Regions from separate parts of the Paenibacillus sp. FSL K6-1217 genome, predicted to be linked through region 1. Evidence: riboswitches for the same ligand, from Rfam matches in the RefSeq annotation. Region 1 holds a riboswitch; each other region holds the start of a gene.

Region 1 (7,861 bases):
GCCTACTGTCCACTTTTGCCGGATTCAGGTGCACTAGTGCTCCTCATTTCCGCCTACTGCCCGCTTTCGGCAGATTCAGGTGCACTAGTGCTCTTCATTACTCTCCCCACTCTCCCCACTCTCCCCACTCTCCCCACTCTCCCCACTCTCCCTCCTCACCCCACCTCCCCATCCTACACCTCCAACCGTTCTTTATTAAGAACATTTATGAAAAACAGCGAGATCAGCAGATAAAGCCAGATATCGCGAATGATTTGTACTTTATTGCGAACATTCCGCTGAAATTAACATTTTTCTTTTCCAAGCCGCGCAGTGTATGATTTGCTTACGATATCGTTCTTTATTAAGAACGAATATAACGAATAATCATCAGCATGTTGAGAGGGGGCTTAGCTATGTACCCCAGATCTGCCAAGCGGCGCACACGGAAGACCCGGAAGCTCGGCCTGCGGATTCTGCAATCGGGTATGGCTGTATCTGTTCTTCTGATGTATACCTCGGGTCAGATCGGCAGCACCTACGGAGAGTTCAAGACTTCCCAGGAACAGATCAGCTCCATCGGGCTATGCCCGGTTTTCCCGGGTCAGATTGAGCAGCTGCTGTCGGAATTCAGCGGGCATCTGAATACCCTCATAGAGCTGAAGGCTTCCCTTGGCAGCTATAACATTAGTGGAGTGTATAACACTTCAGTCCCTGCCGGAGAGTTGTCGCTTGCAGAGCTGGATCAGGCTGCGGGCGAACTCTCGTCTGAGCTCACTCAAGCTGGCAGCGAGATCACCCTACTAGAGACGCAACTGAGCTTCAATAGGACGGTCTGGCAACAAATTTTGCAGGAAATTGGCAACGCAGCGGCCATTCTGCACAAGCTCGGAGGATATATGGTGAACCTCGACCCTAACTGTCTGGAAATCCGTGACGCACAGTTCTTCAACAACCTTCAGGAGAGTCTTCAACAAAGCGGGATTCTGTCGGAACCGCTGGCGGAGACGTTGAGCGGAATTGTGCAGTACCTCGGCTCGATTCATGATATCGGAGGATCATTGCCCACCGGCAATCCGGACCGTATCTTTCTCCGGCAGGATGATTACAGCTTCCCTGCTGAAGAGCCTGTTCTCTCTGTGGTAACCAGCACCTATTATGCAGATTCTCAGGTATCCCCCGCGCTGCTGGGTACGTATGAGCTGTTGAATACCGAATTAACAGTCTCCAAGGATACGCTGTCCTCCACAATCCATACCTTGCAGGAACGGCTGGCAGAAGTCGATAAGGCCAAGACGGCCCTTGAAGACAAGGCGAAGGCACAGCAAGAGGAAGAGCAACGCCTAGCGCTTGAAAAGGCCGATAAAGCCCAGGCCGAGGAAGCCGAACAGCTCGCCCTAGAGAAGCAGAAGGCTGCTGACGAAGCGCTGAAGCTGGAGCTGGAGAACGAACAAGCCAAGAATCAACCGCCCGCAACCAGTCCTCCTGACAAAAGCCAGCCGGTAGAGGAGCCTGCTCCCGAAGCGCCTGTAACGGACAATCCAGTCCCCACAGCTTCAGCAGCAGCAGAGGTTATTGCTCCAGCGGCCACGCCTGCGCCTGAGATTCTTTTACCGATGGCAACTCCAGATCATGAACCAGGCAGCGTAATTCCAGGTACTGTCGTGGACGGCGGGCAGCCCTCTCCTACAGCTACTCCGGCTCCACCATCCGATACCAGCAAAGGCGGCGAATAAGATGCGCATCCGAAAAATAGCCAATACGATCATCTCCACACTGATCCTGATCATCTTCCTGGTGCTGATCACAGCCGTTGTGATCTCCAAGGCCTCCGGCGGCGAGCCCTCCTTCTTCGGCTACCAGATCAAGACGGTATTATCCGGCTCCATGGAGCCCGGCATCCAGACCGGTTCCATCGTGGCCATTAAGCCCGGCGGGGACATGACCCGGTTCCAGAAGGGCGATGTGATCACTTTTCTGAATCCCGATAATATTCTGATTACCCACCGCGTGGTCGATGCCGAGCTGAACAGTGCTCTGGGGGAAGCCAGCTACACCACCAAGGGCGACAGTAATGATTCAGCCGACACCGCAGCCGTCAGTTCCACGAATGTGGTAGGCGAGTACACCGGCGTGACTGTCCCCTATGTAGGCTATGCCATGAGCTTCGCAGTCTCCAAAGCCGGAAGCATAGTGCTGATGATTATTCCCGGACTGCTTCTGCTCCTCTACGCGCTGTATTCTTCCTGGAAGGCCGTAGCGGCACTGGAAAAGAAGAATGTCGCGTCATCCGCAGCCAGCGGCGGAGGGCCGGATACTTTCACTGACCTCGTACAATGACCGATTGTTCTCTCCCGTTTACGAAACGCGGAGCCACAATACAGCTTGCCGGAAGCACCGGCTATGCACAAAGCAGACTCATAAGAGAGGGATGAATCAATGAACGTCAAAAAAACATTAGGTCTCGGCGTTGTATCGGCAGCATTAGGCTTAACCCTGGTCGGCGGAGGCACCTTCGCTTACTTCAGCAGTACTTCCACTTCTTCTGCTTCTTTTAACAATGGAACTTTATCACTGCAAACCGATCCTTCTGTCATTGTTAATCTCAGCAACCTCAAGCCGGGCGATACCGTCTTACGGGACTTCAAACTCAAAAATGACGGGACGCTCAATATTCCCAAAGTGGTACTGCGCACCTCATCGGCCATTACAGACGCCCAGGGAGACAACGGCTCCCATAATTTCAAGGATGATATTATCGTGACCTTCCTCCTGAACAAGGATAAGAAGGAATCGCCGCTCCTGGTCATCTCACTGGCCGATCTGGAGCAGGAGAGTCCCGATCTGGTAGCCCGGGGAATTATCGGAGCGATCTTAGGCGGAGAGAAGTCCGGCATTAAAGCCGGCACCTCGGATAACCTGACCATTCAGTTCGCCTTCAAGGAGACCCTCCAGCCGCAGAACTATTATCAGGGCGACACGCTTGCACTGACACTGAATTTCGAAGCTAACCAGGAAAAAGGCACTCTCAAATAATCCATAACAAACAAACCATCCAAGGAGGAATTAAATCATGGGAATCAAAAAAACATTGGGTCTTGGCGTAGCATCGGCAGCACTGGGATTGTCTTTAATCGGCGGGGGCACCTTCGCTTATTTCAGCTCCACAGCCACCAGCACGGCAACCTTCGCCGCCGGTACGCTGAAGCTCGGCTCTTCCTTCAATACACCGGTAGCGCTGACGAACCTGAAGCCGGGAGACTACACCGTCCGCACCTTCACCTTGTCCAATGACGGCACACTGGATATCAAATTCCTCAAGCTCGCCAGCACTTATACTGTAACCGATGCCAAGGGGGATAACGCGGGCCAGGATCTCGGAGACCACTTCAAGGTCAAGCTCCTCGATAATTCGTATACCGGCGGTTCCCTAAGCGGCCATGTGCTGTCCGAGATCTCCCTGAAGGATCTGAAAAACACCCCCAGCTATGATCTCGTAGCGGCGGGCGTACTGCCGGGCGGGATTGCCGCTGCCGGGTCCAAGACCTTCAAGATCGCTTTCGAGTTCGTAGACAACACGCTCGATCAGAACATTTTCCAGGGTGACGGCTTATCGCTGAACTGGACCTTCGATGCGCTTCAGGGACTGGGAGAAGCCAAGTAGGCAGGCAGGTCAGGGACTGAATCTGTAGGCGGAAAAGGCTTTGTCGTCCTTTGTATAGGACGGTACCGTTTCAGCGAGAACTACAAGAATAACGGCATATCCTCCCCCAGCCGGGAGCGGTATGCCGTTTATTTTTTCCCTGCTGCCCGGTTCAATGATTTTGTCCGTCTTGCGGTTTTTTGTTATACTGACTAGTGGAAACGACTTTGCCGTCCTTTTTTAGCGGCGGTACCGTTTCAGCGAGAAAGATAAGGACAATGGATTGCGCGAAGCATCATAGATGCTTATCTTTTAACAAAAAAAGTACGGAGGGCGTTGTAATCGTGTCAGATACTATGGGAAGCCGCATCCACAAACTCCGTCTGGAGAAGGGCTATTCGTTATCCGAGCTTGCGGATAAGGCTGATGTGGCGAAATCATACCTCAGTAATGTGGAACGGAATATTCAATCCAACCCCTCCATTCAATTCATCGAAAAAATCGCTGACGCGCTTCAGGTATCCATTCATGCCTTGCTGTACGGCGGACTGGCCGAGACGGAAGAACAGGCCCTGGACGGGGAATGGTTCCGGCTGGTTCAGGAGGCCATGGCCTCCGGTATCAGCAAACGTGAATTCAAGGAATTCCTGGATTACCAGAAATGGCGCATGGAACAAAAGGACAACTAAACGTGGCATTATAAGCTACAGGGGTACATGCCAGGGAGACCGCCTTCGGAGCTGAAATCCCTCCCTGACATACAGAAAAGGCACAGCTACCGTCCGCTGTGCCTTTTCTGTATGTATCCGAACAATGATGACCGCCCTTACATCGCCTGGAGCGCCTTTTCACTGAGAAACCGGCGGATATCATCCGCCGCGATCCCTGCCTGTTTGGCAGACATCAGCAAATGCACCCATTCTAAATCCAGATCAACTGCCTGCAACTCGTCATTCTCCTGGTTGGACATATCCAAGAAATCTCCTCCTAGAATTTTCGCGTCCCCAGGCAGTCCGGCCATCATAGTAGTATTTCTACTGTGTAGTATCCCTACTTTAGATCCGAGACTTTGTGCCCCTGTCTTTCGGCAGGTTTACCCTTTACTGGACCCTTTCCATCATGAAAGGATCTGGCAAGAATTAATGAAACCGTTCTCCGCAATAACATTATACAAGATCATGCGCGATTAGTGTGTCGTTTTCTGGAATTTTTTTATGATAAAATGTGAGGAAACGTAGCCGAAATTGGCAGCGGCTTGTATAAATATTCCCAGTTCCAAGTTCAAACCCCGGGTAATAGTTTAATTATACTAAGGGGAACCGTAACCGCCCCGCCATACCGCTACACGGCGACATTGTATAGAGACAATTACCCATTTGCATATATTATGGACAGTTAGAGTATTAAAGCTTATTTATGATAGTTCCGTATGAATACGGTAATGAATCATGCCGAATTGCGAACGGATTGCGCGAAAGTATGAATTGATTACCCTGCCGGAAAGTAGCACAATAAGATGAGAATGAAACCGCAAACATTTGCAGCTCCGCCAAGTGGCACACTGGATGCCTCGCGTGGAGTTTATCCGTTAGGAGGACCTATTCATGGCAGTCAAAGAGCCCTATAACGACACAGTATGGAACAAATACTACGGCCCGAACCTGGGCTACATCCAAGAGATGTATGAGCAATTTGTTAAGGACCCCTCTTCAGTTGAACAACATTACCGCGATCTCTTCACCGTATCCGGCCCCCCTCCTCTGGCTCCAGATGCCGAGAGGGCACCAAGGCCTGCCGTATCCGCAGATGCGCAGTGGCTCAAGAAGGCTGTCAAGGCCTCGAAGCTGATCGCCAATATTCGTATATACGGCCATATGGCCGCAGACATTGACCCGCTGGAGCGCAGCAGTAACCCGATGGCGAAATGGCTGGAGCTGGAGACCTACGAGCTTACACGCGAGGATCTGAATGCCCTGCCCGCTTCGCTGATCTGGGACAATGCCCCGGCGGATGTGCATACCGCTATGGATGCCGTCCATAGAATGCGCAAGGCCTACACGCAGACCATCGCCTATGAATTCGGCCATGTGCACGATGAACAGGAGCTGCGCTGGCTCAACAGCCAAGCGGAATCCATGACCTCCCCTGCCCCGCTGAATAATACAGAGCGCAAGGAGCTGCTGAAGCGGCTGATTCAGGTTGAGCATTTCGAGACCTTCCTGCACAAGACCTTCGTCGGCCAGAAGCGGTTCAGCTTGGAGGGCAATGACGCCCTCGTGCCGATGCTGGATGAGATTGTGCGGGCTGCCGCGCATGATGGCGCAGAGCATATTCTGATGGGCATGGCCCACCGCGGAAGACTTAATGTGCTGGCTCATATTCTGGGTAAGCCTTATGATATTATTTTCTCGGAATTCCATCACTCGCCGAACAAAGAGCTGTTCCCTTCGGAAGGCTCCATGGGCGTTACTTACGGCTGGAGCGGGGATGTGAAGTATCATCTCGGGGCTGACCGTGCCGTCCGCGAAGGCGAGACTGTGCGTACCCGGATCACGCTTGCCAACAACCCGAGCCATCTTGAATTCGTCAATCCTGTGGTCGAGGGCTTCACTCGAGCCGCACAGGAAGAGCGCAGCGCCCCGGGCCTGCCTCAGCTGAATACAAGCAAGGCCATGGCTGTGCTGATGCACGGCGACGCCGCCTTCCCGGGCGAAGGCATTGTCGCCGAGACGCTGAATATCGGCAAATTGCAGGGTTATCAGAATGGCGGCACCGTGCATATTATCGTCAATAACCGGATCGGCTTCACCACGGAGAGCGAGGATTCCCGCTCCACCCATTATGCCAGCGATCTGGCCAAAGGGTATGAGATTCCGGTCGTGCATGTCAATGCCGATGACCCGGAAGCCTGCATTGCCGCAGTCCGTCTGGCCAGCGCTTACCGCCATCAGTTCAAGAAGGACTTCCTGATTGACCTGATCGGCTACCGCCGCCACGGGCATAATGAAATGGATGATCCCGATACTACCCAGCCGATTGTGTACAGCAAGGTGCGCAATCACCCTACCGTCTACCGCTCCTATGCGGAACGCCTTCAGCGTGAGAAGGTAATCACTGCCGATGATGTGAAGAACATGATCGCCGAGGCCGAGAGCGTCCTCCAGCAGGCCTTCGACCAGATGAAGGAAGGCAAGCAGAAGAATGCGGAGTCCAAAACCTCCGTCGCGCTGGATAACGACAGCTCTAAGCCGCGTCCGACCGCCTTCCCGCTGGCCGGGCTGCAGGAGATTAACCGCGAGCTGCTGCGCGTACCTTCCGGCTTCAAGGTCTATCCGAAGCTGGAACGCATTCTCCAGCGCCGCAAGGATGCGCTGAATGACGGGGAACGGGTGGACTGGGCGCTGGCAGAGACCCTTGCCTTCGCCACCATCCTGAAGGACGGCACGCCGATCCGCCTCAGCGGCCAAGATTCGCAGCGCGGCACCTTCGCCCACCGTCACCTGGTCCTGCATGACAGCGAGAACGGCGGACTCTACTCTCCGCTGCATCAGCTGAGTGATTCCCGCGCTTCGTTCGGCGTCTACAACAGCCCGCTGTCCGAGGCTTCCGTACTCGGCTTCGAATATGGATATAATGTGTTCGCACCGGAGACCTTCGTCATCTGGGAAGCTCAATACGGCGACTTCGCCAATGCCGCCCAGGTTATTATCGACCAGTTCATCTCCGCCGGCCGCGCCAAGTGGACGCAGCGCAGCAATCTGACGATCTTGCTGCCCCATGGCTATGAAGGCCAGGGGCCGGAGCACTCCAGCGCCAGAATGGAACGGTTCCTGCAGCTCTCCGCCGAGGAGAACTGGACCGTAGCCAATCTGACCTGCGCTGCGCAGTATTTCCATCTGCTCCGCCGCCAGGCTGCGCTCTGCGGACAACCGGATGCCCGGCCGCTGGTCGTCATGGCACCGAAGAGCCTGATCCGTAACCCGCGCAGCACCTCGGCCGGAGCGGACCTCTCTTCAGGCACCTTCCAGCCGGTTCTTCCCGAGCCGCTGCTTGGCAGCAAGCCTGAAGAGGTGAAGCGTCTCGTGGTATGCAGCGGGAAGGTGGCCATCGACCTCCAGACGGAGCTTGAGGCCGCGCGCGGACAGGACTTCTCCTGGCTGCACATTTTGCGCATGGAGCAGCTCTATCCGTTCCCGGAACGCGAGCTTGGCGCTCACCTCAGCAGCTTCAGCTCGCTGG
Region 2 (7,861 bases), 850 kb from region 1:
GCGTGCGTAGAGTCTCCTCCAGCGGTGTGTAGGGATCGAAGGTGTGAATCTGGTACAGATCCACATAATCTGTCTTCAACCGGCGCAAGCTGCCCTCCAGCTCCTGCATCAGATGATGGCGCGAAGAGCCGCTGCCGCCGGGTCCCTCATGCTTCGGCAATCCGGCTTTGGTGGCCAGCACGGCGCTGTGGCGTCTGCCTTCAAGCGCAAGTCCGATAATCCGCTCGGATTCAGACCCGGCATAGATATTGGCGGTATCGATGAAGTTAATTCCCAGGTCCATGGCGGCGTGAATAATGCGGACGGAGGTGTCCTGATCAGCCCGTTTGCCGAATGAATTGGTGCCCAGACCCAGCGCAGACACCTGCAGGCCGCTATGGCCTAGCCGGTTATATCGCATGCTATCACTTCTCCTTATCTGGTAGACCATCATAATTAAACAAGTGTTTTCATTCCATAAATGCGGCAAGGGATGAAGCAGCGTTCGTAGCTAACCCTCAGAGATAAATGTATTTTGTGCAACTAAAAACAGCGAAACGGAGATTTGGCGGCACAACTGGCGATTTAGTTGTACGAATTGCAATTGAGCCTACCCCTTGCACCCTAATCGGGGCGCGGTAAACCCCTCAGCAGGCCATTAGTTAAAGTGATTCTCACACATTTAAATCTAATGAGCTGCTAGTAGTACTTAACAAGAATCCCGCAGAAGCAGCTTCCCGCCGGACTCCAGGCGGCTGTCATGTGAACGGGCAAGATTAATCACCGCATGCTCCTCCTGGAGCAGCTCGATCTCCTCGCCCAGCTTGAGCAGCAGCCTGGAGAAGCTGCTTAGGGCACTGTCCGTGATGCACCCGGTGAACTGTCCCGGATGGGCGAATACCTCAAGCATATGCCGGAGCTTGTCCGTACCGGAGCCGAACTTTCCGTTCATGCGGCTCAGTGCAGCCTGAAGGTCGCGGATCAGGCTCTCCAGGTGGCTGTATTTATCCTCCAGCAGCAGCATGACCACCAGGCCATAATTCACGGACTGCTGGCGGGATTCCACGTTCCTGGCCAGCTGGCGCGCCGACTCGCGCAGTTCGTCCGTCTCTGTCCGCAGCAGGCTTGCGAGGCTGTGCAGCCGGTGCTGCTGTACCCCGGCGTGCCCGGCGTACAGGCCGCTGCCGGTGACCTGGCCGCTCACATAAATGCTGCCGGTGGCAATGATCGTAGATTGGCGTATATCGCCATAGACGTAGACATTGCCCAGGGCTTCGATCCGTGCAGGTCCTTCGAGATCTCCCGGGACAACGATGTCGCCTGCGAAAATCACATCGCCCGCAGTATCCGCCATTTCCCGGGTCAGCAGGCAGAACGGAGGGAAGTCGCATATTCTGACGCTGCCATTCCCTCCGCAGATGCGCGGTCTGCCGGTCTGCCGGGCGACGATATTGCCGCAGGGAAGGAGCCGGGCATGCTCACCGGCAGCGAAGTAGATATCCTGCGGAGGAGGAGGAGGCAGGACACTTCCGTCCGTGTCGAAGCCGGGAATGCCTTCTTCCGGCGGCAGCTTGCGGGCGAAGACCTCGCCCGCAAAGGTAAACGGGGCTCCGGGGAAGCGGAGATACTCCATGGTATCCGCAGGCTCCTGAGCCCGGCGGTCCTGAAGCATCCCGTTGCCCGCCAGCGTATGCTCCGGCAGCATGAATTCCAGCCGGGATGCCCTTCCGGGCAGCGGGGCTCTTCCCTCGGCGATGCAGACCGGGAGATAGGTAGGATTGTCCAGCTCCGCGTACAGGGCGGGAATGTTCAGGTTGCTCAGAACAAAACGGTTGTCCAATGAGGCGATAATCTGTTCTATGGTAAGCGTGGACAGGAGCATCGCCGGGTTGGGCTGGGCACGGACTACCGCTTCGAAGGCGGCGGGACAGTTGACCAGATTCCAGGCGTACTTCTCTGTACGGTATAAAGTGAAGTGAACCTTAAGCTTGTCAGGCGACACGGTAATTTCATATTGCGGCTTCTCGCAGATCTCCCAGGTGATATAATCCGTCTTCGACACCTCGGTTGGCTCTGTAACAGTCTTACAGTTGATCTTCAGGACAACAGGGTGGATCGCAGAGATGCGGGCGGGGGCCCCTCCGGGGAGCGGGGGAGTAATGAATATCTGATTGTCCTGCACGAGGATAATTCCATTCTTATCTCCAGATGTCCCGCCAGAAGTCCGGCCCTCCACAGAGAATGAATCCAGGAGACCCTTGCGTTCGAGCATCAGGGACTCTACGAATTCATATCGGCTTGGTTCGATATACTGCTGCGGCATGGTTGTAACCTCACTTTTTCGTATGATCAATGGCAATTCGTACAGAAAAAGAACATCCTCAAGCCCGGGACAGCTTCCCGTGAACGGCTGGCTTAAGTGGTCTCTATTGGCAGCCTGGCGACCGTAAACGCAGATTCCGGTGTTCTTAGGCCCATGGCTTTGCGTCCTGCCCTTTCGGGGAGTTTGCCTTTAGAAATAGATCAATGATATACATCCTGTAGAGGCGGTTATGTGCGGTCGACTGTAATCGACAAAAAGAGTCATAAATAGTTCTTACGTGGCATTAACTTCTGCAAACAAGCTTAATTCTAGTACTTAAAGAGCTATTTTTCAACTATATTATGCCTATTTATCAAAAAACTTAAAATGTGCAGTTCTATTTCGACAAAAAAACTGGTTTCCCAGCGCTTACAGCTTATGGAAGGCTAGAGAGACGTAAAAGGTCCGGGCTGTCCTTTATACCGGGCGAGTGGAGAAGCCTCATCTAATATATAGATAATGAATGGATCAAACTTGGAAGGAATCAGCAGGTATTCCTTTTTGAGTAATCTTCATTGTGTACATTAATGTTATATATGTGTTAACTATGTAGATAAACACAAACATTATGTGTGTTTTTTCGTAATAAAACCGAAGACATCACGATTATGTTGTAATATAATCTAACTCATAACAAGGAAATTCGATTAAATGTTAACTAATATAACATTAATAGAGCCAGAGACATCAGGAGAGGAGCATGAACCATGCAAATTACAGCAACACCCTACACTTGGCCCTATGACGGTGACATTGACCCGGCGAAGACGGCGCTGATGATTATCGACATGCAGACAGACTTTTGCGGCAAGGGCGGTTACGTGGAAAGAATGGGTTATGACCTCTCGCTAACAGCAAGAGCGATTCAGCCCATTCAGCGGCTGCTGGAACGTATCCGGGACATCGAAGGGTTCACCGTAATCCATACCCGGGAGGGGCATAAGCCGGATCTGTCGGATCTGCCGGCCAACAAGCAGTGGCGGAGCAAGCAGATTGGCGCCGAGATCGGCTCGGAAGGGCCGGCGGGACGTATCCTGGTGCGGGGGGAGCGCGGCTGGCAGATCATTGATGAGCTGGCGCCTGCCGAGGGAGAGTACATTGTAGACAAGCCGGGCAAGGGCAGCTTTTATGCGACAGACCTGGACCTAATCCTGAAGAATAAAGGAATTACCCATCTGATCCTAACCGGGATTACTACCGATGTCTGCGTACACACCACGATGCGGGAAGCCAATGACCGCGGGTACGAGTGTCTGATCCTGGAGGATTGCACGGGGGCTACGGATGAAGCGAATCATCTGGCAGCGCTGAAAATGGTTCAAATGCAGGGCGGGGTGTTCGGCAGTGTAAGTGACTCGCAAGCGGTGCTTGAGGCGCTGGAGCAATACTGAATCCTACGAGTTCAAATTACATCATAACGGGGGAATAACCATGTGGAACAAATCCAGAACGAAAGCATTGATACTGTTAACCTCGCTAATGCTGCTTCTGACCGCTTGCGGTAACAATACGGGGGCCGGTAAGGCCGAAGGCCAGGGAGCGGAAGGCTCGGGCGGTCTGAAGAAGGTGGTACTCCGGCTGAAGTGGATTCACCAGGCGCAGTTCGCCGGGTTCTATACCGCAGTGGAAAAAGGTTTCTATAAAGAAGCGGGGCTTGATGTTGAGATCCGCCCGGGGGGCTCGGACTTCCCGGCTGTGCAGATGGTGGCTTCCGGCAGTGAGGAATTCGGAGTGACCGGTGCCGACCAGGTCGTCATTGCCAGAGAGAAGGGGGTCCCTGTCAAAGCGTTGTCCGCGATCTACCGCAAAACCCCGTTCGTCATGTTCACGCTCAAAGAGTCCGGGATCAAGACGATGGAGGACCTTGTCGGGCAAAAGGTGGGCATTAAGCTGGGCGGCAACGAAGAGCTGACCTTCCGTGCCATGGAGAAAAGCGCGGGCATCGAGCCTTCGCAAATCGAAGAGATGCCGGTCAAATATGATCTGAGTCCGCTGTTAACCGGTCAGGTCAAGGCCTGGCCCGGATATGTTATTAATGAAGTGCTGGCTGTAGAGGAGCAAGGCAAGGAAGTGAATATTATTGATCCGAACGACTATGGCATCAATTTCTATGCCGATACCTTGTTCACCACGGAGTCTGTTATTAAGAAGGACCCGGAGATGGTCGCAAGCTTCGTGCAGGCATCTATGCAGGGCTGGGATTATGCGGTCAAGCATCCGGAGGAGGCAGCGGAATTCGGTCTGAAATATGGCGAGAAGCTGGATCTGAAGCATGAGGTCAATATGATGAAGGCCAGCATTCCGCTGCTTGATCCGGAGAAGCTTCCGCTGGGCTCAATGGACGAGGCGGCCTGGGAGACACTGCAGAAGAATCTGGTCGAGCTGGGCTTTGTGAAAAAGGAACAGGATACGGGCGGAATGTTCACCAACGAGTTTTTGAAATAAGGAGGGACCCGATAATGACAACAGCGATCAAAGAACAGCTGGATGCTGCCCCCGCGCAGCATCCCGGTACCCGGGAAACCATGCTCTCACTGCGCAATTGCTCTCTATCCTTCGGCGATGTGCCAGTGCTGAATCAGGTTAGTCTTGACGTATACCGCAACGAGTTCATTTCGATTCTCGGACCGAGCGGCTGCGGGAAATCCACGACACTCCGGCTGATGCTGCGGCTATTAAGCCCTGAAGCGGGTGGAGAAGTGGCGTATGCCTCCCCCGACCTGTCGTTGGGCATGGTCTTTCAGAAGCCGGTCCTGATGCCGTGGCTCAGCGCGCTGCAGAATGTAATGCTGCCGCTTGAGCTGGGCGCGAAGAAGAAATTCAACTCAAGCGAAGCGCGTGAAAAAGCGGAAAGTGCCCTGCGGCTGGTCGGCTTACAGGATTACCTGAGCCACTTCCCGCATCAGCTCAGCGGCGGAATGCAGCAGCGGGCGGCCATTGCCCGTGCCCTGGCTGCCGACCCGACGGTGCTGCTGATGGATGAGCCGTTCGGTGCACTGGATGAGCTGACGCGCGAGAAGCTGAATTTCGAGCTGCTGCGGCTGTGGGAGAGCCCGGAGACGAGCCTGAGCAGCATCGTGATGGTTACCCATTCGATTCATGAATCGGCACTGCTGTCGGACCGGGTCGTGATGATGTCACCCCGCCCTGCCGGTGTGACGGATATTATTCCGGTGACGCTGCCTTCCCCGCGTGAGGCGGGAATGGAAGAGCTGCCGGAGTTCCACCGCATCGTCAAGGAACTGAGAAAGCGGGTGAAGCATCTATGACAGTCAAAATCAAAGACACCCTGTACCCGCTCAGCTTTGCGCTTGGCTTCCTGATCTTGTGGGAGCTGGCGGTACGTCTTCTGGCGGTTCCGATGTATCTGCTGCCTGCGCCTACACAAGTAGTCTCGGCTATTAATGGCTCGCTGTGGTCGCATACGCTGGTTACGCTGGGCGAAGCGCTGACAGGGTTCATTCTTGCCAACATCCTTGGCCTGGCTACCGCAGTGATTTTTGTTCATTCCAAGCCTATTGAGAAGGGGATGTTCCCGCTGGCCATCGCGCTTAAGACTACGCCGCTGGTGGCGCTGGCCCCGCTGTTGGTCGTCTGGCTGGGGACCGGATATACCTCGAAGGTAATCGCTTCGATGCTGATCTGCTTTTTCCCGATTCTGGTGAACAGTGTTAAGGGTCTTAAGGCCATCGAATACGAAGCCTGGGAGCTGTTCTCGACCTATAAAGGGACGAAAAGCGAAATCTTCTGGAAGCTGCGCCTGCCGACCAGTCTGCCTTATATCTTCTCTGCGCTCAAAATCTCCACCTCGCTCGCTATTGTCGGAGCCATAGTCGGCGAATTCGTCGGAGCGAATAAGGGGCTCGGTTATGTGGTGCTTGTCTCTTCCTATCATATGGATACGCCGGTGATGTTCTCGGCGATTGTGGCTTCGGCGCTGTGCGGCCTGCTGCTGTTCTGGTGTATCGGGCTGCTGGAGAAACGGGTTATTTTCTGGACAAGGAGCGATGATCTATGATGAACTGCTCGGTAATCAAAATCCCTGCCCGTGCGCCGCATGACATGTCCGGCCTTGGCGCAGCGGTGGAAGAGGGACTGTTCCGTCCGGAGGAAGTGGTCGCGGTGCTGGGGAAGACGGAGGGCAACGGCTGTGTGAATGATTTTACACGGGGCTATGCGGTTATGGCGCTGAAGGGATTCTTTGCTGAAGCGGCACAAGGAGGAGCCGCCGACATCTCCTATGTGATGTCAGGCGGTACGGAAGGCGTGCTCAGCCCGCACTTTACGGTTATCAGCCGCAGCGGACAGGGAGGCGCAGACGCCGATAAGTCTGCTGACGGCCCGAAGTCACTGGCCATTGGAGTCGCCAGAACGCGGAGCTTCCGGCCGGAGGAGCTGGGACGGCTCCCTCAGGTGGACGCTGTGGCGGATGCCGTGGCCCGTGCGGTTATAGATGCGGGCATCACCTCACCTAGGGATGTGCATTTTGTACAGATTAAGTGCCCGCTGCTTACCGCTGAGCAGATCTATGAGGCGCACAGCCGTGAGGTATCGCTCATCACAGAGGATACTTATAAATCGATGGGCTATTCCAGAGGAGCTTCAGCACTGGGTGCAGGCATCGCGCTGGGTGAAGTGGACCGTTCCGTCTTAAAGGAAGAAGATATCTGCACGGACTGGGGTCAATTCAGCACGGTGGCATCGACTTCGGCGGGCAGTGAGCTGTCCTGCTGTGAAGTGATTGTGTTCGGGAATTCGCTGTCGGCGGACGGCCCGTACCACATCGACCACGCCGTGATGCAGGATGCTGTGGATGGTGCGGCGCTCCAGGGTCTGCTGGACCGGTATCCCGGCGAAGAGCTGGTGCAGGTGCTTGCCAAGGCGGAGGCTGACCCGGATGGCGTCATCCGCGGACGCCGCCATATCATGCTGGATGATTCAGATATCAATCATACCCGCCATGCGCGGGCTGTAGTCGGGGGTGTGCTGGCCTATGTCGGCGGTGATCCGATGATCTACGTCTCCGGCGGAGGCGAGCATCAGGGGCCAAAGGGCGGAGGGCCGGTGGCGGCTGTATTCCGCCGTAAGTAGCAGAGTTTGTATACAACTACATTTTATCCATCATGGGGGAATCGAATATGCATACACAGGAAACGAAAGTGCTGGCAGCAGCAGATATGACATGGGAGCTAATGCCGAATCATATAGAGCTGTATCACCGGGAGATTGTCTCGGCAGAGGAAGCGGACCGCCTGGGTATCCGTATGAGCTCGATTCTGTGGGAGAAGCTGGGTGTTGGCGGTCAGGTCTTGCCGCACTATCATGATGTAGTCGAGATCATTCATATCACCGTAGGAGAGGTCAAGCTGCTATGTGACGGGGAATGGTACAGCTACCGGGCTGGAGATACGTTCCATGTGCCTGCGGGCGTAGTCCATTCTGTTCGGAATATAGGGGATTCTCCTTCGGAGCAGATCAGTATTTTTGTACCGGCGGAGGCGGAGGTGCCGGCGAACAGCT
Region 3 (7,861 bases), 290 kb from region 1:
GGCCTTTCCAGACCTCTTCGCCTACTCGATTCCTTTGTAACTCCATGTGAGACGTCCCACAACCCCAAGAGGCAAGCCCCTTGGTTTAGGCTGTTCCGCGTTCGCTCGCCGCTACTGACGGAATCACTATTGTTTTCTCTTCCTCAGGGTACTTAGATGTTTCAGTTCCCCTGGTCTGCCTCTACGTATCCTATGTATTCAGATACGAGTAACTGCGAATTACCACAGCTGGGTTTCCCCATTCGGACACCCCCGGATCAAAGCTTGCTTACAGCTCCCCGAGGCAGTTTCGTTGTTCGCCACGTCCTTCGTCGGCTCCTGGCGCCTAGGCATCCTCCGTGTGCTCTTAGTAGCTTAACCTCGATTTTTCCGTCAGGAAAATATCGGACAATGAATTTCTTCAACGTCTGTATTTCCTTCAAGATCATCGTAGCATCGCCATTAATTCAAAACTTGTTTACACAAGTTCAGCTTAAAGGAATGTTCTAAAACGCAAATTCGTTTCGGTATCCAGTTTTCAAGGATCAAGTCTTACTGAGAGTTTGAGCTCTCAAAACTGACCAACGAGTGAGTGTTTGAACCCAAGGGTTCATTGTGGAAGCAAAGCTTCCGATTTGAATGTTTCCATTGCAGGAAACGATTCTCCATAGAAAGGAGGTGATCCAGCCGCACCTTCCGATACGGCTACCTTGTTACGACTTCACCCCAATCATCTACCCCACCTTCGGCGGCTGGCTCCCTTGCGGGTTACCCCACCGACTTCGGGTGTTGTAAACTCTCGTGGTGTGACGGGCGGTGTGTACAAGACCCGGGAACGTATTCACCGCGGCATGCTGATCCGCGATTACTAGCAATTCCGACTTCATGCAGGCGAGTTGCAGCCTGCAATCCGAACTGAGACCGGCTTTGCTGGGATTGGCTCCACCTCGCGGCTTCGCTTCCCGTTGTACCGGCCATTGTAGTACGTGTGTAGCCCAGGTCATAAGGGGCATGATGATTTGACGTCATCCCCACCTTCCTCCGGTTTGTCACCGGCAGTCACTCTAGAGTGCCCAGCTCTACCTGCTGGCAACTAAAGTCAAGGGTTGCGCTCGTTGCGGGACTTAACCCAACATCTCACGACACGAGCTGACGACAACCATGCACCACCTGTCTCAACTTTCCCCGAAGGGCACCTGATGCATCTCTGCTTCGTTAGTTGGATGTCAAGACCTGGTAAGGTTCTTCGCGTTGCTTCGAATTAAACCACATACTCCACTGCTTGTGCGGGTCCCCGTCAATTCCTTTGAGTTTCAGTCTTGCGACCGTACTCCCCAGGCGGAGTGCTTACTGTGTTAACTTCGGCACCAAGGGTATCGAAACCCCTAACACCTAGCACTCATCGTTTACGGCGTGGACTACCAGGGTATCTAATCCTGTTTGCTCCCCACGCTTTCGCGCCTCAGCGTCAGTTACAGCCCAGAAAGTCGCCTTCGCCACTGGTGTTCCTCCACATATCTACGCATTTCACCGCTACACGTGGAATTCCACTTTCCTCTTCTGTACTCAAGTCACCCAGTTTCCAGTGCGACCTCAGGTTGAGCCCAAGGTTTAAACACCAGACTTAAATAACCGCCTGCGCGCGCTTTACGCCCAATAATTCCGGACAACGCTTGCCCCCTACGTATTACCGCGGCTGCTGGCACGTAGTTAGCCGGGGCTTTCTTCTCAGGTACCGTCACTCCGGCAGCAGTTACTCTACCGGACGTTCTTCCCTGGCAACAGAGCTTTACGATCCGAAAACCTTCATCACTCACGCGGCGTTGCTCCGTCAGGCTTGCGCCCATTGCGGAAGATTCCCTACTGCTGCCTCCCGTAGGAGTCTGGGCCGTGTCTCAGTCCCAGTGTGGCCGTTCACCCTCTCAGGTCGGCTACGCATCGTCGCCTTGGTGGGCCGTTACCCCACCAACTAGCTAATGCGCCGCAGGCCCATCCCCAAGCGGCAGATTGCTCCGCCTTTCATTCTCTCCTCAGGAGAAGAAAGAAATTATCCGGTATTAGCTACCGTTTCCGGTAGTTATCCCAGGCTTGAGGGCAGGTTGCCTACGTGTTACTCACCCGTCCGCCGCTAAGTTTGAAAGGAAGCAAGCTTCCTTTCAAACTCCGCTCGACTTGCATGTATTAGGCACGCCGCCAGCGTTCGTCCTGAGCCAGGATCAAACTCTCCAAATTGGTATTTAGAAAGAGCGATTGCTCATTTTGAAACATCTGACGAGAATTGTTACATTCTCTAATTTTGGATCTCACCGAAGTGATTTCCGATACTCACTCGTTGTTCAGTTTTCAAAGATCAAGCTCGTTGTCAGCGCCGCTTAGCGCGTCACCAGCAACTCTTATAATATATCACGTTCACTCAAGCAATGCAAGCTTTATTTTGAAGTCACTTATTTAAGTGATTTCTCATTTCCTTTGCCGCTTCAAGAACGCTTATTTATAATAACCTATCCCTATATTAAAATGCAACCTTTATATAAATATATATAAATAAAAATAACCCACTTAATAATTAAGCGGGTTATTCTCAGTAATACTATAGGTTACAGCTACTCTTAGTAGAATTTCGCTGCAGTATATTTGCTTGCTGCTTTGATCAGTTGTGTGGACGCACTGCTCTTACCCAGGCCCGCATCCACTGTAGTATCAATCGTTACCCATTTGCCGTTCAAGAACACTTCATTCCAGGCATGATAAGAAGTTACATAGCTTGTATTACCCATAACCAGTTTGGTTGGAATGCCTTCACTGCGGAGCATAGTAGCGAACAAGGATGCGTAATCGTAGCAGATCCCTTTATTGGTAGCCAATGTGTTATCGTTGTTCGGAATATAATCCGTGCTTACGCTATTAGCCAGAGAGTAATCATATTTCACGTTAGCTACAATGTAATTGTAGATAGCCTTCACTTTGTCTGCGTCTGTAGTCAGACCCTTTGTAAGCTGTGCTGCCTTTTGAACTGCTTTATCGGAAGAACTCCATTTCACATTCTGTACAGAGCTCAAATATACGGCATTCGTGTTGCTCATGGCGAGGGATACAGTCTCGGAAGATAGCACTTTGTATTTGTTGCCGGTAGTATTCTCAAGAATGGACACCTTGTAAGAACCATTTCCCTGCTGAAGCGGGAACGTCTCATTCGGTTTGGAGGTGTATAAGTTGTAAGTATAGCTGTTAGTGTCCTTTGTAATCATGAGCTTCATCTTCTTGTCCTTAGGAACGTCATACGAAACTCCGATGACCCCTTGATCCAATTGCCCTACATTCAACCAGCTTGAATCTGCATTAGCTGCTTGAGCAGTGCCTGTCTGCACGGAAGCGACAAGTACAAAAAGCGTAATCAACATTAAATAAACTTTCTTCATGGATAAAACTCCTTTCGGTAGCTGGCTGCCATTCTTGCGGGAAGGCCCTTTAGCTTTGCGTCCCTACCTTTCGATAGGTTTGCCGTTATCGTATAAGCTTTATCTGTCCAATCTACTACCACATAATGACAGATTCAGAATAAAAACAAACAAAAAAAGCCTCTTCATTCGGTAGCTGGCTGCCATCCATGACGGGAAGGCCCTGTAGCTTTGCGTCCCTACCTTTCGATAGGTTTGCCGTTATCGTGTATTAGCTTCTTATATTTCTATCTTACCATATCCTTCTCTATTATCAAGACCCAAATTGCTAGATTCCACCAAAAAAACGCTAAAATTTTATGTTTTTTTCGACATTTACCGTCTTGTCCTGCAAGAATCAGGTTAGCTTCGCATGAATAATGAGTCTGTGGGTCGGATCGACAAGCGGATCGCAGGTAATGAGGGTCAGAATCTTATCGTCGTCCTTACCCTTCAGTACCGAAATATCGGTAGGCTCTACAATGGATACATCATATACTACATACTTGTATTCCTGACCGCTTGTAATAAGAGTAATGGTATCCCCTTTACCGACCTCATTCAGTCTGTTGAACAACCGCCCTGCTGTTCTTGACCGGTGTGCCGCAATCGCCGCATTGCCTACCGCACCTATCGGAGCTGTCTCCTTCATATGCGCCGCAGCATGCTTCATATTGGCCTTCGTGGCGCCCTCCAGTACAGGCAGCTTCAGATCGATTTTGTCGATTTCAATAATGGCCGTGATCTTGCCTCCGACTTCAATCTCCGGCGCTGTAGTGGGAACCGGCTCTTCCGCAGCCGATTCTTCCGCCAGCAGCTGGGTGACTTCCGCATAAGGCTTGCTCAGATCCGGATTTGCAGGAGCAGTAGCCGAAGGAACGATTTCACTGTAGGCCTGTTCAGCCTCTTCCAGCAGCTTCTGCTGCTGACGGTCCTCGTACCATTCGCTTCCTTTGGGGTAGAGCATAATCAGGACCCCGGCAAGTATGATCAAATAGGATAACTTCCGCATGACAATCGCCTCCGCAATATAGAATAAGTGCTACCCCCGCAGGATACGGGGAAGATGTACTGTTACCTTAGAATACCCACTTCCGGCTTCCAAAGAAATTAATGATCACTGTAATAAAGGTAACCAGCACCTTGGCCATCAGCACCTGAATCCCCAGGCTGTCAGTGAGCAGATGAATCAGCAGCACGGAGATGCCCAGCACCAGCAGATTCAGGACAATAAATCTCACCAGCTGCATCCGGTCAAAGCCGCTATTGCCGCCCCGGTCCCGGCCCTTGAAGGTTACCTTCTTATTCCAGAAAAAGCTGTTGGCCGTTCCGGCGCTGTAGGAAATAATCTGTGCAGGGGTGTTAAGCATCCCCAGGGAATGCAGCAGAGTAAATACCGCAAAATCAATGAACGTGTTAAGCAGGCCCACTGCATTGAATTTCAAAAATTGGATCATGCCTGCACTCCAAGCCTTATCTTGCATAATCGCTTTCCTTCCGCGTATCTACGGACTCTGCCTCCGGGTAGCCTCTGGTCTCGCGTACGATATAGAGCGGTCTATCCTTCGATTCATCATAGATCCGTCCAATGTATTCCCCGATTACGCCCAGCAGCATCAGCACAATGCCGTTAAACAGCAGGTTAACCCCGACAATGGATGCCCAGCCCGGCACCGTCCAGGAGGTGAAGACCTTCTGGAATAAGACCAGGAACAGGTAGATGAAGCTGGAGAAGGACAGGAAGAAGCCGACATAGGAGGCGATTTTGAGCGGCTTGTGTGAAAAGGAGGTGATTCCGTCGAGCGCGAAGCGGATCATTTTCTTCAGCGGATATTTCGTCTCCCCTGCAAAGCGTTCCTCCCGCACATATTCCACCATAGTCTGCCGGAAGCCAACCCAGCTCACCAGCCCCCGCACATAACGGTTCTTCTCCTTCAGGCCGCGCAGCACATCGCAGACCTTGCGGTCGATCAGCCGGAAGTCCCCGGTATCGGTAGGAATCTCCACACTGGTCATGCTGCTGAGCAGACGGTAGAAGATCTTGGCTGTCACCTTCTTGAAAAAGGTCTCCCCGTGGCGCTTCAGCCGCTTGGCATAAACCACCTCATAGCCTTCCTTCCACTTGGCGATCATCTGCAGAATGACCTCCGGCGGGTCCTGGAGATCTGCGTCAATCACCACAACCGCCTGGCCTTCAGCATAATCCATTCCCGCCGTAATCGCCACCTGATGGCCGAAATTACGGGAGAAGTCAATCAGCTTGACATGCTCATCCGTATTGCTGATGCCGCGCATAATCTCAGCCGTTCGGTCCCGGCTGCCGTCATTGACGAATACGAGCTCATAGGAATCGCCGCAACCATCCATTACTTTTTTGAGCCGCTCGTAGGTTACCTGAATGACTTCCTCCTCATTGTACATGGGGACAATCACACTATATCTGGCTTTCACCTGGGTTCCTCCTAAATTTGTTGTAAGCCACAGCTTCCTTGATGCGCTTCATCAACATCAGCTTTGAACATATATCCGGCTTCTGAAGCTCCCCTCCTAGAAGACCCAGGAAGGGAACCAGCGAAGTACATGAATGATATAATTGCTGTTCACCTGCATGCCGGATAACACCGGATAGAACATTACAAACAGGATGGCGGCGGCCGCCACATAGGCGTACCGCAAATATCTGGCACCCTGAAGCTTAGCGTCAAGCAGCTTAAGGATGTACACAATGGACAGAATCATAAACGGCACCATCGCAAAGTAATGGTACAGGAAGGTCTCACGCGGCACAAGCATCCATGGAACATATTGCGAGAAGAAACCGATCCAGATCATGTACAGGCTCTTGTCCCGGCGTCTCACGGTCAACCATACGGCGGCCAGCATCGCGAAGATTCCTGTCCACCAGATCAGCGGGTTGCCCATCGTTACTATGCTGCTAGCCTTGCCTGCCGGCAAGCCTTCGCCGCCGCTGAAGAACCACACCGGACGCTTCATGAACGGCCACTCCCACCAGGAGGAGGCGAACGGATGTGTAGCAACAAGCTGGCTGTGATAGTTGTACATATTCTTCTGGGCATCAATCAGTCCCTTAACCGTGAAGCCCTCTGCCGATGCAGACAGCGCAGGAATGAAGGACAGACTGTAGACGATGACCGGAATGACAATGAAGAAGCCTATACAACTGGCCAGGGTAATCACTGTATTCTTCCAGAAGGACTGATCCGCAGTCCGGCAGGCGGCTTTGAGCTCCTGTCCGGTCAGCTTGCCTTCAGCCAGCAGACGTCCGGCTGCCTTGTATTCCCTGTAGCGTTCGAAGAGTACCAACGCGAGCATAATAGCCAGTCCCGCGCCGCCGTAGATCACAATCCACTTGGAAGCCACCCCGATGCCGAAGAACAGTCCTGACCAGAACAGCGGAACCAGTGTGGTCCGCAGCGGTACCCGGTAGAAATTCATCGTGAAATACCGCTGCATGAAGTAGAACATCAGCATAATGAAGAATACGCCATACACATCGATGGTCGATATCCGCGTCTGGGTGAAATGCATGAAGTCCAGAGCGAATAGTCCCGCTGCCAGTGCTGCATACGTAGTCTTACGGAAGAGCCTCATGGCCATGATATAGATCAGCGGCAGCATCGCAATTCCGAACAAGGTGCCTATGATCCTCCACCCGAACGGATTGACGCCGAACAGCTCCATCCCTACTCCAATCAGCAGCTTGCCGAGCGGCGGGTGCGTGTTCTCATAAGGCACAATATTATGGTAATGCTCATAAGCGGTGCGGGCATGATAGATTTCATCAAAATACGTACTATTCATGAAGTTAGTGTTCTCCGGGATGATGGACTGCTCATCGAACAGATTGGCCGGCGTCCCCCTCTTAGCTGCCGCTCCCGGATCAGGTATAACACTTGCTATGGGCAGAGGAACCTTCGGTGCCCCCTGCTCATACAAGGCCATCTCATTGAGGGTGAAGCCCGGAGACGTAACCGAGAGCTTGACGTATCTTGCGGATACGTTAAGCGGCTGGCTTTTCCAGATGAAGACATTGCCGACATCCTCGCTTACCTCAAGCGGGCTGCTCCAATTATCAGGGGTCTGGCTGAATTCCAGCTGAAACTTGCCTGTCCCGACACCGCCGAACACATTAACCCGCTCCAGCTGACGGGCCTGCCCCAGATCCACATAGAAGCTCTCTCCGCTGGCCGCCGGCTCCCACAGCGTCTCAGGTGCCTTGTTGTCTCCCAGATGATAAAGGGCAAGCGCCCCGTATAGCGCGGTGATCCCCATCATCCAGACCCAGTCCCTGCGCTTCAGCTTCAGCGGAGAACGCCGTTCTGACTTGGCCAGCGGCTTAATGCCTTCTGCAAGCAGCATATCTGCTGCATAGGTCTCTGTGGGGGTAACCGGCTCAGGCAAGAGCTTCGCAGTTCGGCGGATAT
Region 4 (7,861 bases), 3.1 Mb from region 1:
TCACATTGAACTCTCCAGCAGCTACACCCGTGCGCCCGAGCTGTGCCAAGCCTTCTGCCGGGAAAAGAGAGTTGCCGTACACACAGGTATCCGTCTGGTAGATGGAGTCAATGAAGCCGACAGCATGCTCATCGCGTTCAAGAATGAGTGCGGCGGCAGCATCACCGAAGTTCGCGTAATAGACCGGATCATTCTTGTCCGCATGCGGCGCAACGTAATCGGAGCCGATGACCAGGGCACGGCGGATTCGCGGGTTCGCCATCATCTGGCGGCTGACCTGTTCAACCGAAGCCGTCATTCCGGCACAGTTGGCATTGCTGTCAATGCAGATGGTATGCGATGCCCCGTTGATCAGGCGGTGAATCATCAATGAGTTCGTAGGAAATATATATTCAGGGGTCTGGCTTGCATAAGCGATCAGGTCAATGTCAGGTCCGGTAAGACCGGTCTTCTCCAGAACATTGCTTGCGGCTTCAAAAGCCATTGTCAGGGAGTTCTCATCCGGGCTGTCGATGCTGTAGCGGTTTTCACGGCCCAGAGTAGCCAGTAGTCCGCGGATATCAATACCTTTATCGTCAAAATGCTGAATGAAAAACTCATTGCCGATTCTTTTGTCTGGATGATAGATATCAATGTCCTTAATGCGAATCCCCGCCATAATTCAGACCTCCTAAAAGTTTCAAGCTGCTGATTTTGGTTTAAATTGTAATCATTAAGAATTAAGCTTGTACGGTGGAAGTGATCTCCAGGTTCTCGAGTCCGGCTTTACGGCCCAGGCGCGCCAGCTGCATTTTGAGGATCGGGTTATTCTCCAGGGTAAGACTAACTTTCTGGAAGCCGTCGGCCTTGAACATGATGAAGCAGCCTTCAAGCAGCGGCACCACATCAGGAGCAGTTACATTCAGCTTGCGGCAGTCGATATCCAGGGCATATTCAGCAGGGTTAATCGGGTTGATGGTCTGCTGGTAAGCCTGTATGGATCTGAGTCCGTCCTCGTTAGAAAAGGTTCCCTCCAGCTCGATATTAATTACCTTCTTCGCAGTGTCTGTCTTCAAAATAAATTGTCCCATGTTGATCTCTCCCTAAGTGTGATTTGTAATACCTCCAAAACGTGATGACTGCGACTCTATTTGACAAACCGCATTTGGAATTGGGATATTTTGCCTCCATTATAACCAGATGATGCTAAAATATGCAACCCAAAAGTCGAAATTTGTAGAATTGTGTAGAATTTTATCTAATCTCTTCCAGGGTATCCAGCAGCACATTAAAGGCTGAAATTACCCGTGGGGCACCGACGCAAGGGACGAGATGAAGCAGCACACCCTTGATCTGTTCAACGGTTATGCCCACGCGCAGCGCCATTACATAATGAACACCCAACTGCTCATATTGCCCCATCGTAATCAGAGACGAGATCACCGCGATCTCTTTCCAGTCAGAGCCAATCGTGGTCCGCTGAAAAATATCGCCATAGGCATTGCCCATGATATACTCCGCCAATTCCGGAAAATGCTCTTTGATCGGAGCCAGGGCCTTGGCCCCATAATCTCCTGAGAGATTCGAGAAATGATCGAGTCCGCTGTTCATGTTCTTGTTCACGCTGTAGCCTCCTGATAGTAGGTTAGATAGGGTGTGCGAAAGGGCTTGCTTACGTAAGATCCAGCGTGCGGTGGGCCGTAGGTGGCATTTCATCACGGTCCGTCAGCAGCTCAATGACAGCCGCCTTGTTCAGCGCTACCGCTTCGCGGATTGCGGCAGCGAACTCCTCCTGAGTCTCACAGCGGAACCCGGCTGCACCCAGGGATTCGGCGAATTTGACGGCGTCCATCGGAACCTCGAAGATCGTACCGTCAATCCGGCCAGTGGTTTTCTCCATCCCCTTAAGCGCCATATCCAGCTGCATATTGTTCACCACGATAAAAATCACCGGAATGTCCTTGCAAACAGCTGTGTTGATTTCACTGCCGAGCATCATGAAGCAGCCGTCCCCGGTAATACAGAAGACGGTCTCCCCGGGAGAGGCAGTCTTGGCACCGATCGCCATGCCAATGGAATTGCCCATGCAGGCAAAGTAGGCATCGAAGATGAAGCTGCCGGGCCTGCGCACATTGAACCATTTGACAGTGGTGAACCCGTGGCTGCCGTCATCGACAAACACGCTGCTGTTGTAAGGAATCAGACTGCTCATCGTGCTCATAACCGAGGCCAGGGAGAGTCCCGCCAGCACGGGCAGCTCATCATTGTAATCGTTTGAGATTGTAATTTCATGCCTAGTCACCATAGAGGGGGCCAGCTTCTGAAGATACAGTGCCAGGTTGTCCCGTAAATCCCCGCCGACTGAGATGGTGGATGAGGTCAGTATTTTGCCGACAAAGGTAGGGTCTACATCGAACTGGATCAGCTGCCGCGGATGATTCTCCGGCTTCAGGTTACAGATAGTCATATCACTGAGGCGGGAGCCCAGAACAATGAACAGGTCGCTGTTGTTCATCAGTTCATCCCCGTGCGAGGAGCCGCCGACGCCGACAGGACCATGGTAGAGCGGATGGTCATAAGCTATGGCGCCTTTGCCGCCTGGAGAGGTAACTACAGGAATGTTGAAGGTTTCGGCCAGCTGGACCAGCTCCCGATGTGCCCCTGAGCGGTTAACGCCTTTACCGGCAATGATCAGAGGTCTGGCGGATTCATTGATCGCCGTGATGACCCGTTCATAGTTCTGATAGCTGACCAGCCCTTCGCGCTGCGGCAGAACAATCCGGCATTCCGCTAGCCGCTCTGTCTGTACATCAAACGGAATGCACAGATGGACCGGACCTTTGCGGTCACCGAGGGCAATGGATAAGGCATGGTTGAAAATAGTGCTGAAGTGATCGCCGCGTTCTACAAGCTTGCTGAAGAGGGTCGCCGGCCGGAACATATCCGCCAAATCAGCCAGATAGGAAGTGGAGTCCTGGCATTGGGGAATGCCCAGCTCCTTGATGGACTGGTGGCCGGTGATGAAGAGGACGGGAAGATTATTAGCCTTGGCATGCGCTGCTGCGGTGAGCAGATTCGTTCCGCCCGGACCGGAGGTGCCGAAGGCTACTCCGAGACTGCCAGTTTTGAGCGCATAACCGCCGGCTGCAAAGCCGGAGCTGGACTCATGCCGGCCGGGAATGAATTCTATGCCATAGTCAACCATCTTCAAAGCAATGGGGCAAATGGATTTCCCTATGATTCCAAAAGAATGTGTGACTCCCAGATTGGATAATGTTTCCGCCATATAATCTGCAACTGTCTTCAGAACATCCACCCCGCAAGTGTTATTTGTATAAGTCAGCAATAGAAAACCTGTACTCAAATTTAGGAGCACAGGTCTGTTGCACGAATCACCATAATCAAACGCGAAACCCAAGGCGTTCACAGTTTTTCAGCAACCTGGCTGTCATGGTCCCACTTCACAAATGAGACTGTAGATCCATGGCTTTGCGTCATTCCCTTTCGGTGAATTTTGCCGGTATGCGGTTATAAATGGTTCTAAGGAGAATTTTCCTTTACAATATATTCCTTGCTCCTCTTTTGTCAATAACCCCTATGAGAAGAAACTCGGAATTTGACGAATATTCAGGATTGAAAAAGGATAAATATTTGGATTTTCAAACTTTTGAAAATGGTTGTCTCTGGAAGACTAAAGTCTTAAAATGCAAATAGATAGGATGAGCTGAAATTGTCGGAAGTAAGCATAAAGACTCATTGCATCCGCGATCCACTGCAAAACGTTATGAATTTACTAGATTTACAGCATTGCAAAATACGTTCATAGGACTTAAGGATTAGTCGGGTAAGGTTTTGACATTCAGACAAGCTATGACTATAGAACGTCTATAGTAAAGAAGTGCAAAGCAGGTATTTTACCCTTATGCACAATTTCAACAATTTGTGAATATTACAGAACAATCTTCATTTTGCCCGAAAAAAGAGACACCTCCCGCAGGAAATCCCGCAGGCGTGTCTCTCTGGGCAGAAGCTAGAATTTGAAAATATGGATCGTTTTTTGCAGGTTGAAGACAGCAGAGGTCATCTTCTCCGTCTCTTCGGCTACGGATTGCAGGGCATGAATCTGTTCGTTCATCGCTGCGGATACCTCTTCGGTCCCTGCGGCTGTCTCCTGGGTGATGGCTGAGATATTCTCGATTGCCCCGGAGATTTTGAGCGCGCTCTCCAGCATCAGATCGCTCTCTGCGGAGAAGGAGGCGATCTGCTCGGTTATGTATTGGACGCTATGTACGATCTGGGCGAAGATATTAGCCGTCTCCGTAATCATCTCATTCTGCACCTGGACTACCTCTTCGTTGATGGCGATGTTATCAATGGCCTGCTTGATATCCGCTTCAATGCTTCGTACCAGCCCGAACACCTCTTTGGTGGAAGCAGTGGATTCCTCGGCCAGCTTGCGGACCTCCTGGGCAACGACAGCGAACCCCCGGCCGTGCTCGCCTGCACGGGCTGCTTCAATGGAAGCATTGAGCGACAGCAGATTGGTCTGTTCGGCAATTTCGGTAATCGTCTTGGTAATCATCGTAATGCCGCGTGCGTTCTGTGACAGGGCCTCGATCGTATCCGCCACCTTCTGGGTAGCCTGGATATTCTTGCGCATGCCTTCAGCCTGGGTATCCACCGATTGCCGCCCCTGTTCCACCAGTTCCAGTGTATGGACGGATCGTCTGTTCATTTCCTTGGTGGAATTCGTATAATTGGAGACTTTGGTTTCGATGTCCTTGATCGATTCAGTCATGTCGGCAATATCGACGGAGATTTCATTAGCGCCGAGAGCCAGTTCATTGGAGGAGGAGGCCACCTGCGCCATGACAAATTTCAGGTTCTGGTTCTTGTCTTCAATCCCGCGGCTGGCGTCCATCACCTGCCGGGTAATCTGTGAGGCATCGGTGAGGATTTTTTTGAGCTTATCGATCATGGTGTTGAAGGAACGGCTGATGTCACCCATGGAGCCGTTCTCGTCGGCCCGGCTGGTGAAGTCTCCTTTGGCGATCGTGTGCGTCACATTGGAGATATCCTCAAATGAAGATGTAAGCGTTCTCTCAATGAAGCGCGCAAGCGGGTAAGTCAGTGCTGCCAGGACGGCGACAAGGATAATGCCGATGAGCAGCCTGTCCATAAAGATAAGCGTAATTAATACTGGAACAGCGAATAAAGCGGCAACCAGGTAACATCCGGTGACGATTTTTTGTTTCAACGGCAGCTTGTTCATCCAGCCCATAATGAAAGTTCCCCCTATAAATAAGAATGTGTATTGTCATATTATAGGGGATACTAGTGCATTTGGTCTATTGTTAAAAATCATATAAAGCTGCCGCCTCACGCAGAGCAGCAGCCACCGTATCCGCAAGTGCTGGCGGTGCGGTTACCTTGATGCCCTGACCCAGGGACAGAATGATCCGGCAGGCAGACTCCGGCGTGTTGAACTCGGCCTCGGCCCTGATCCAGCAGGGGTCCTCAGAAGGCTCCTGGTGCAGTAGGGCGACGTATCGCTCCTTCTCCAGCTCCTGCATAGTGTGGTCCCTGACCAGCAGGCTGACGGGGTACCGGGGCAAGGCAGATTTGAACGCAGCAGTCGAGGTCTCCCAATACCGGGACAGGTCGAAATCCTCAGGCTGCTCAAAAGGCTCATCTGAGACTTTGGCCTCAGAGATTCTGGAGACCCGGTAGGTCCGCAGTTCGCCGCCATGCTCCCCGACTACATACCATACGCCGCGCTTGACTACCAGACCCAGCGGCGCAATCAGCCGCTCGGCAACATCCTCCCCGCGCAGATAGGTGATGCTCACCTTGCGGTTCTCCCATAAAGCGGACTGCAAAGCGGAGAGGCAAGGGTAAGTCTCCCCGGAGGGATGCCATCCGGCACCATCGATGTGAATCCGCTGGCTGAGGAAGCTGAAGGGGGTGAGGGGCTGCCTGGTAGCAGCGGCCTGCAGCTTGCGGGATGCTGAGGAGAACTCCTCCTGAATGCCCAGCGCGTGCAGAATCGCCGGATCAGCGGGCACCAGCAGCGCGGCAATCTCCTTGGTGTTCATTCCGCTCAGGGAATTCCGGTAGCCGTCAGCCAGCTTCCAGCCGCCTTCCCGGCCGCGCTCCGCCAGCACGGGGATGCCGGAGAAGCTGAGCGCCTCCATATCCCGGAAGATCGTACGCTCCGATACCTCCAGCGTTTGCGCCAGCTCTTTGGAGCTGATTTTGCCGCGGCTCTGTAAGAGTTGAATGATAGTGATCAGACGGTCCGCTCTCATTCGGATGCCTCCCTACATGAATATTATTTATATATGTCAGTGGTTGTCATGTATAGGATATATATTAGACAAGAGTAAGGATTAGCGCAAATGATCTGCTAATCCGGGCAAGATAGCTGAAAGGGAACGGATCCGGGCACAGCTGATGACCAATTATTATGCCATTCCGCTGATGCGCAGCGAAGGAGCGGGGGCGGGGAAATTAATCGTTCATACGACCTTTTGGGATGAGTATAAGTACACCGGCAATTTCTATTATGATCTGTCCAAAAATGCGCTGGTGCGCATGGCCTACGGATTATCGCTCGAACTGGCTGCCGATGGCATCGCGGTCATACCGCTCTCACCGGGCTGGATGCGGACGGAGCTGGTCCTGGACAGCTTCGGCACAGATGAGGAGCACTGGCAGGAGGAGGAAGGGCTAAGTACCACCGAATCCACAGCCTATATCGGCCGCGCGGTTGCAGCGCTTGCTGCTGATCCTGAAGTGATTTCCATGACTGGTACTCCCCAGAAGGTAGGGGAGCTGGCACGGAAATATGGCTTTACGGATATGGACGGCCGGCAGGTGCCGCCATTCGTGATTTCCGGCTAAATATAAAACACTCTGGAGAGTGAGCGGCTGCTGCCGCCACTCCTCAGAGTGTTTTTTTTGCTTACTCATACCGTTAAAGGTAGGAATAACTTCCTAGACCAGAATAATCTCCTCAGCGGTGTTGATCTCCGGCAGTCCGGCCAGCTTCACCAGGACCTCCTTCGGCACCGCCTTATCAACGGTCAGGAGCATAATGGCGGCTCCCCCGACGATGGTACGGCCGACCTGCATGGATGCGATATTGACGCTGTTCTCGCCGAGCAGGGTGCCGACGAGTCCGATGATACCCGGTTTGTCGTTATGCGAGATGACAAGCTGATGGCCTTCAGGAGCAATATCGACCGGGAACTTGTTGACCTTGACAATCCGTTCGCCGTAGCCCTGCAGCAGGGTACCGGCAACCAGACGCTCTTCGTCATGCTCAGCCTTGAGCGTTACCGTGATGAGGTTGGTGAAGCCCTTGGTTTTGGAGGCCTTGGTCACCACTACGTTCACATCGCGGGTCTTCGCCAGATGCATCGAGTTGACGATGTTCACATCTCCGGCGAAGTGGCGGGTAAGCACGCCTTTGACGACATAACGGGTAAGCGGCTGGGTATCCACATCCGAGAGATCACCGGCATATTCCACATGAATCTCGCGGATTGCCCCGTCCGTAATCTGAGTAGCGAAGCTGCCCAGCTTCTCGCCGAGGGTGAAGTACGGCTGCAGCTTGTTCATCACGCTAGGCGCAACCGGCGGAATGTTCACCGCGTTGATGAACGGTTCATTGCGCAGGATATGGAGCACCTGCTCCGATACATCGATGGCTACGTTCTCCTGCGCTTCAATCGTCGAAGCACCCAGATGCGGAGTCACGATAATCTTCGGATGTGTAAGGAACGGGTGGTCCGCTTCAGGCGGCTCCTTCTCGAAGACGTCGAACGCAGCACCGGCCACAATGCCGCTGTCAATCGCTTCGACCAATGCCATTTCATCA

What was found. Region 1 has a riboswitch for cyclic di-GMP ahead of MHH28_RS24655 (anti-repressor SinI family protein). Riboswitches for the same ligand answer to the same signal wherever they lie in the genome.
Region 2: linked by a shared signal. The riboswitch ahead of MHH28_RS20805 (flagellar assembly protein A) and the one ahead of MHH28_RS24655 (anti-repressor SinI family protein) in region 1 are both predicted to bind cyclic di-GMP.
Region 3: linked by a shared signal. The riboswitch ahead of MHH28_RS25915 (transglutaminase family protein) and the one ahead of MHH28_RS24655 (anti-repressor SinI family protein) in region 1 are both predicted to bind cyclic di-GMP.
Region 4: linked by a shared signal. The riboswitch ahead of MHH28_RS10970 (thiamine pyrophosphate-binding protein) and the one ahead of MHH28_RS24655 (anti-repressor SinI family protein) in region 1 are both predicted to bind cyclic di-GMP.

The regions. Positions count from the first base shown of each region.
Region 1 covers NZ_CP150271.1:5,575,362-5,583,222, reverse strand. Annotated here, with positions in the region: gene MHH28_RS24680 (hypothetical protein) at 396-1,715, shown strand; gene sipW (signal peptidase I SipW) at 1,717-2,319, shown strand; gene MHH28_RS24670 (TasA family protein) at 2,419-3,015, shown strand; gene MHH28_RS24665 (TasA family protein) at 3,053-3,643, shown strand; gene MHH28_RS24660 (helix-turn-helix domain-containing protein) at 3,979-4,311, shown strand; gene MHH28_RS24655 (anti-repressor SinI family protein) at 4,449-4,592, opposite strand; cyclic di-GMP riboswitch class I at 4,627-4,730, opposite strand; gene MHH28_RS24650 (2-oxoglutarate dehydrogenase E1 component) at 5,227-7,861, shown strand, end outside.
Region 2 covers NZ_CP150271.1:4,721,129-4,728,989, reverse strand. Annotated here, with positions in the region: gene MHH28_RS20810 (aldo/keto reductase) at 1-400, opposite strand, end outside; gene MHH28_RS20805 (flagellar assembly protein A) at 689-2,332, opposite strand; cyclic di-GMP riboswitch class I at 2,408-2,500, opposite strand; gene MHH28_RS20800 (cysteine hydrolase family protein) at 3,049-3,732, shown strand; gene MHH28_RS20795 (ABC transporter substrate-binding protein) at 3,773-4,786, shown strand; gene MHH28_RS20790 (ABC transporter ATP-binding protein) at 4,801-5,610, shown strand; gene MHH28_RS20785 (ABC transporter permease) at 5,607-6,359, shown strand; gene MHH28_RS20780 (ring-opening amidohydrolase) at 6,356-7,432, shown strand; gene MHH28_RS20775 (cupin domain-containing protein) at 7,480-7,861, shown strand, end outside.
Region 3 covers NZ_CP150271.1:5,865,922-5,873,782, reverse strand. Annotated here, with positions in the region: rRNA gene MHH28_RS25925 (23S ribosomal RNA) at 1-360, opposite strand, end outside; rRNA gene MHH28_RS25920 (16S ribosomal RNA) at 651-2,211, opposite strand; gene MHH28_RS25915 (transglutaminase family protein) at 2,589-3,398, opposite strand; cyclic di-GMP riboswitch class I at 3,412-3,492, opposite strand; cyclic di-GMP riboswitch class I at 3,566-3,647, opposite strand; gene MHH28_RS25910 (sortase) at 3,775-4,428, opposite strand; gene MHH28_RS25905 (GtrA family protein) at 4,496-4,900, opposite strand; gene MHH28_RS25900 (glycosyltransferase family 2 protein) at 4,890-5,867, opposite strand; gene MHH28_RS25895 (glycosyltransferase family 39 protein) at 5,964-7,861, opposite strand, start outside.
Region 4 covers NZ_CP150271.1:2,433,385-2,441,245, reverse strand. Annotated here, with positions in the region: gene MHH28_RS10985 (3-oxoacyl-[acyl-carrier-protein] synthase III C-terminal domain-containing protein) at 1-658, opposite strand, end outside; gene MHH28_RS10980 (hypothetical protein) at 720-1,070, opposite strand; gene MHH28_RS10975 (carboxymuconolactone decarboxylase family protein) at 1,234-1,602, opposite strand; gene MHH28_RS10970 (thiamine pyrophosphate-binding protein) at 1,652-3,295, opposite strand; cyclic di-GMP riboswitch class I at 3,412-3,508, opposite strand; gene MHH28_RS10965 (methyl-accepting chemotaxis protein) at 4,010-5,260, opposite strand; gene MHH28_RS10960 (helix-turn-helix transcriptional regulator) at 5,334-6,287, opposite strand; gene MHH28_RS10955 (SDR family oxidoreductase) at 6,433-6,882, shown strand; gene serA (phosphoglycerate dehydrogenase) at 6,976-7,861, opposite strand, start outside.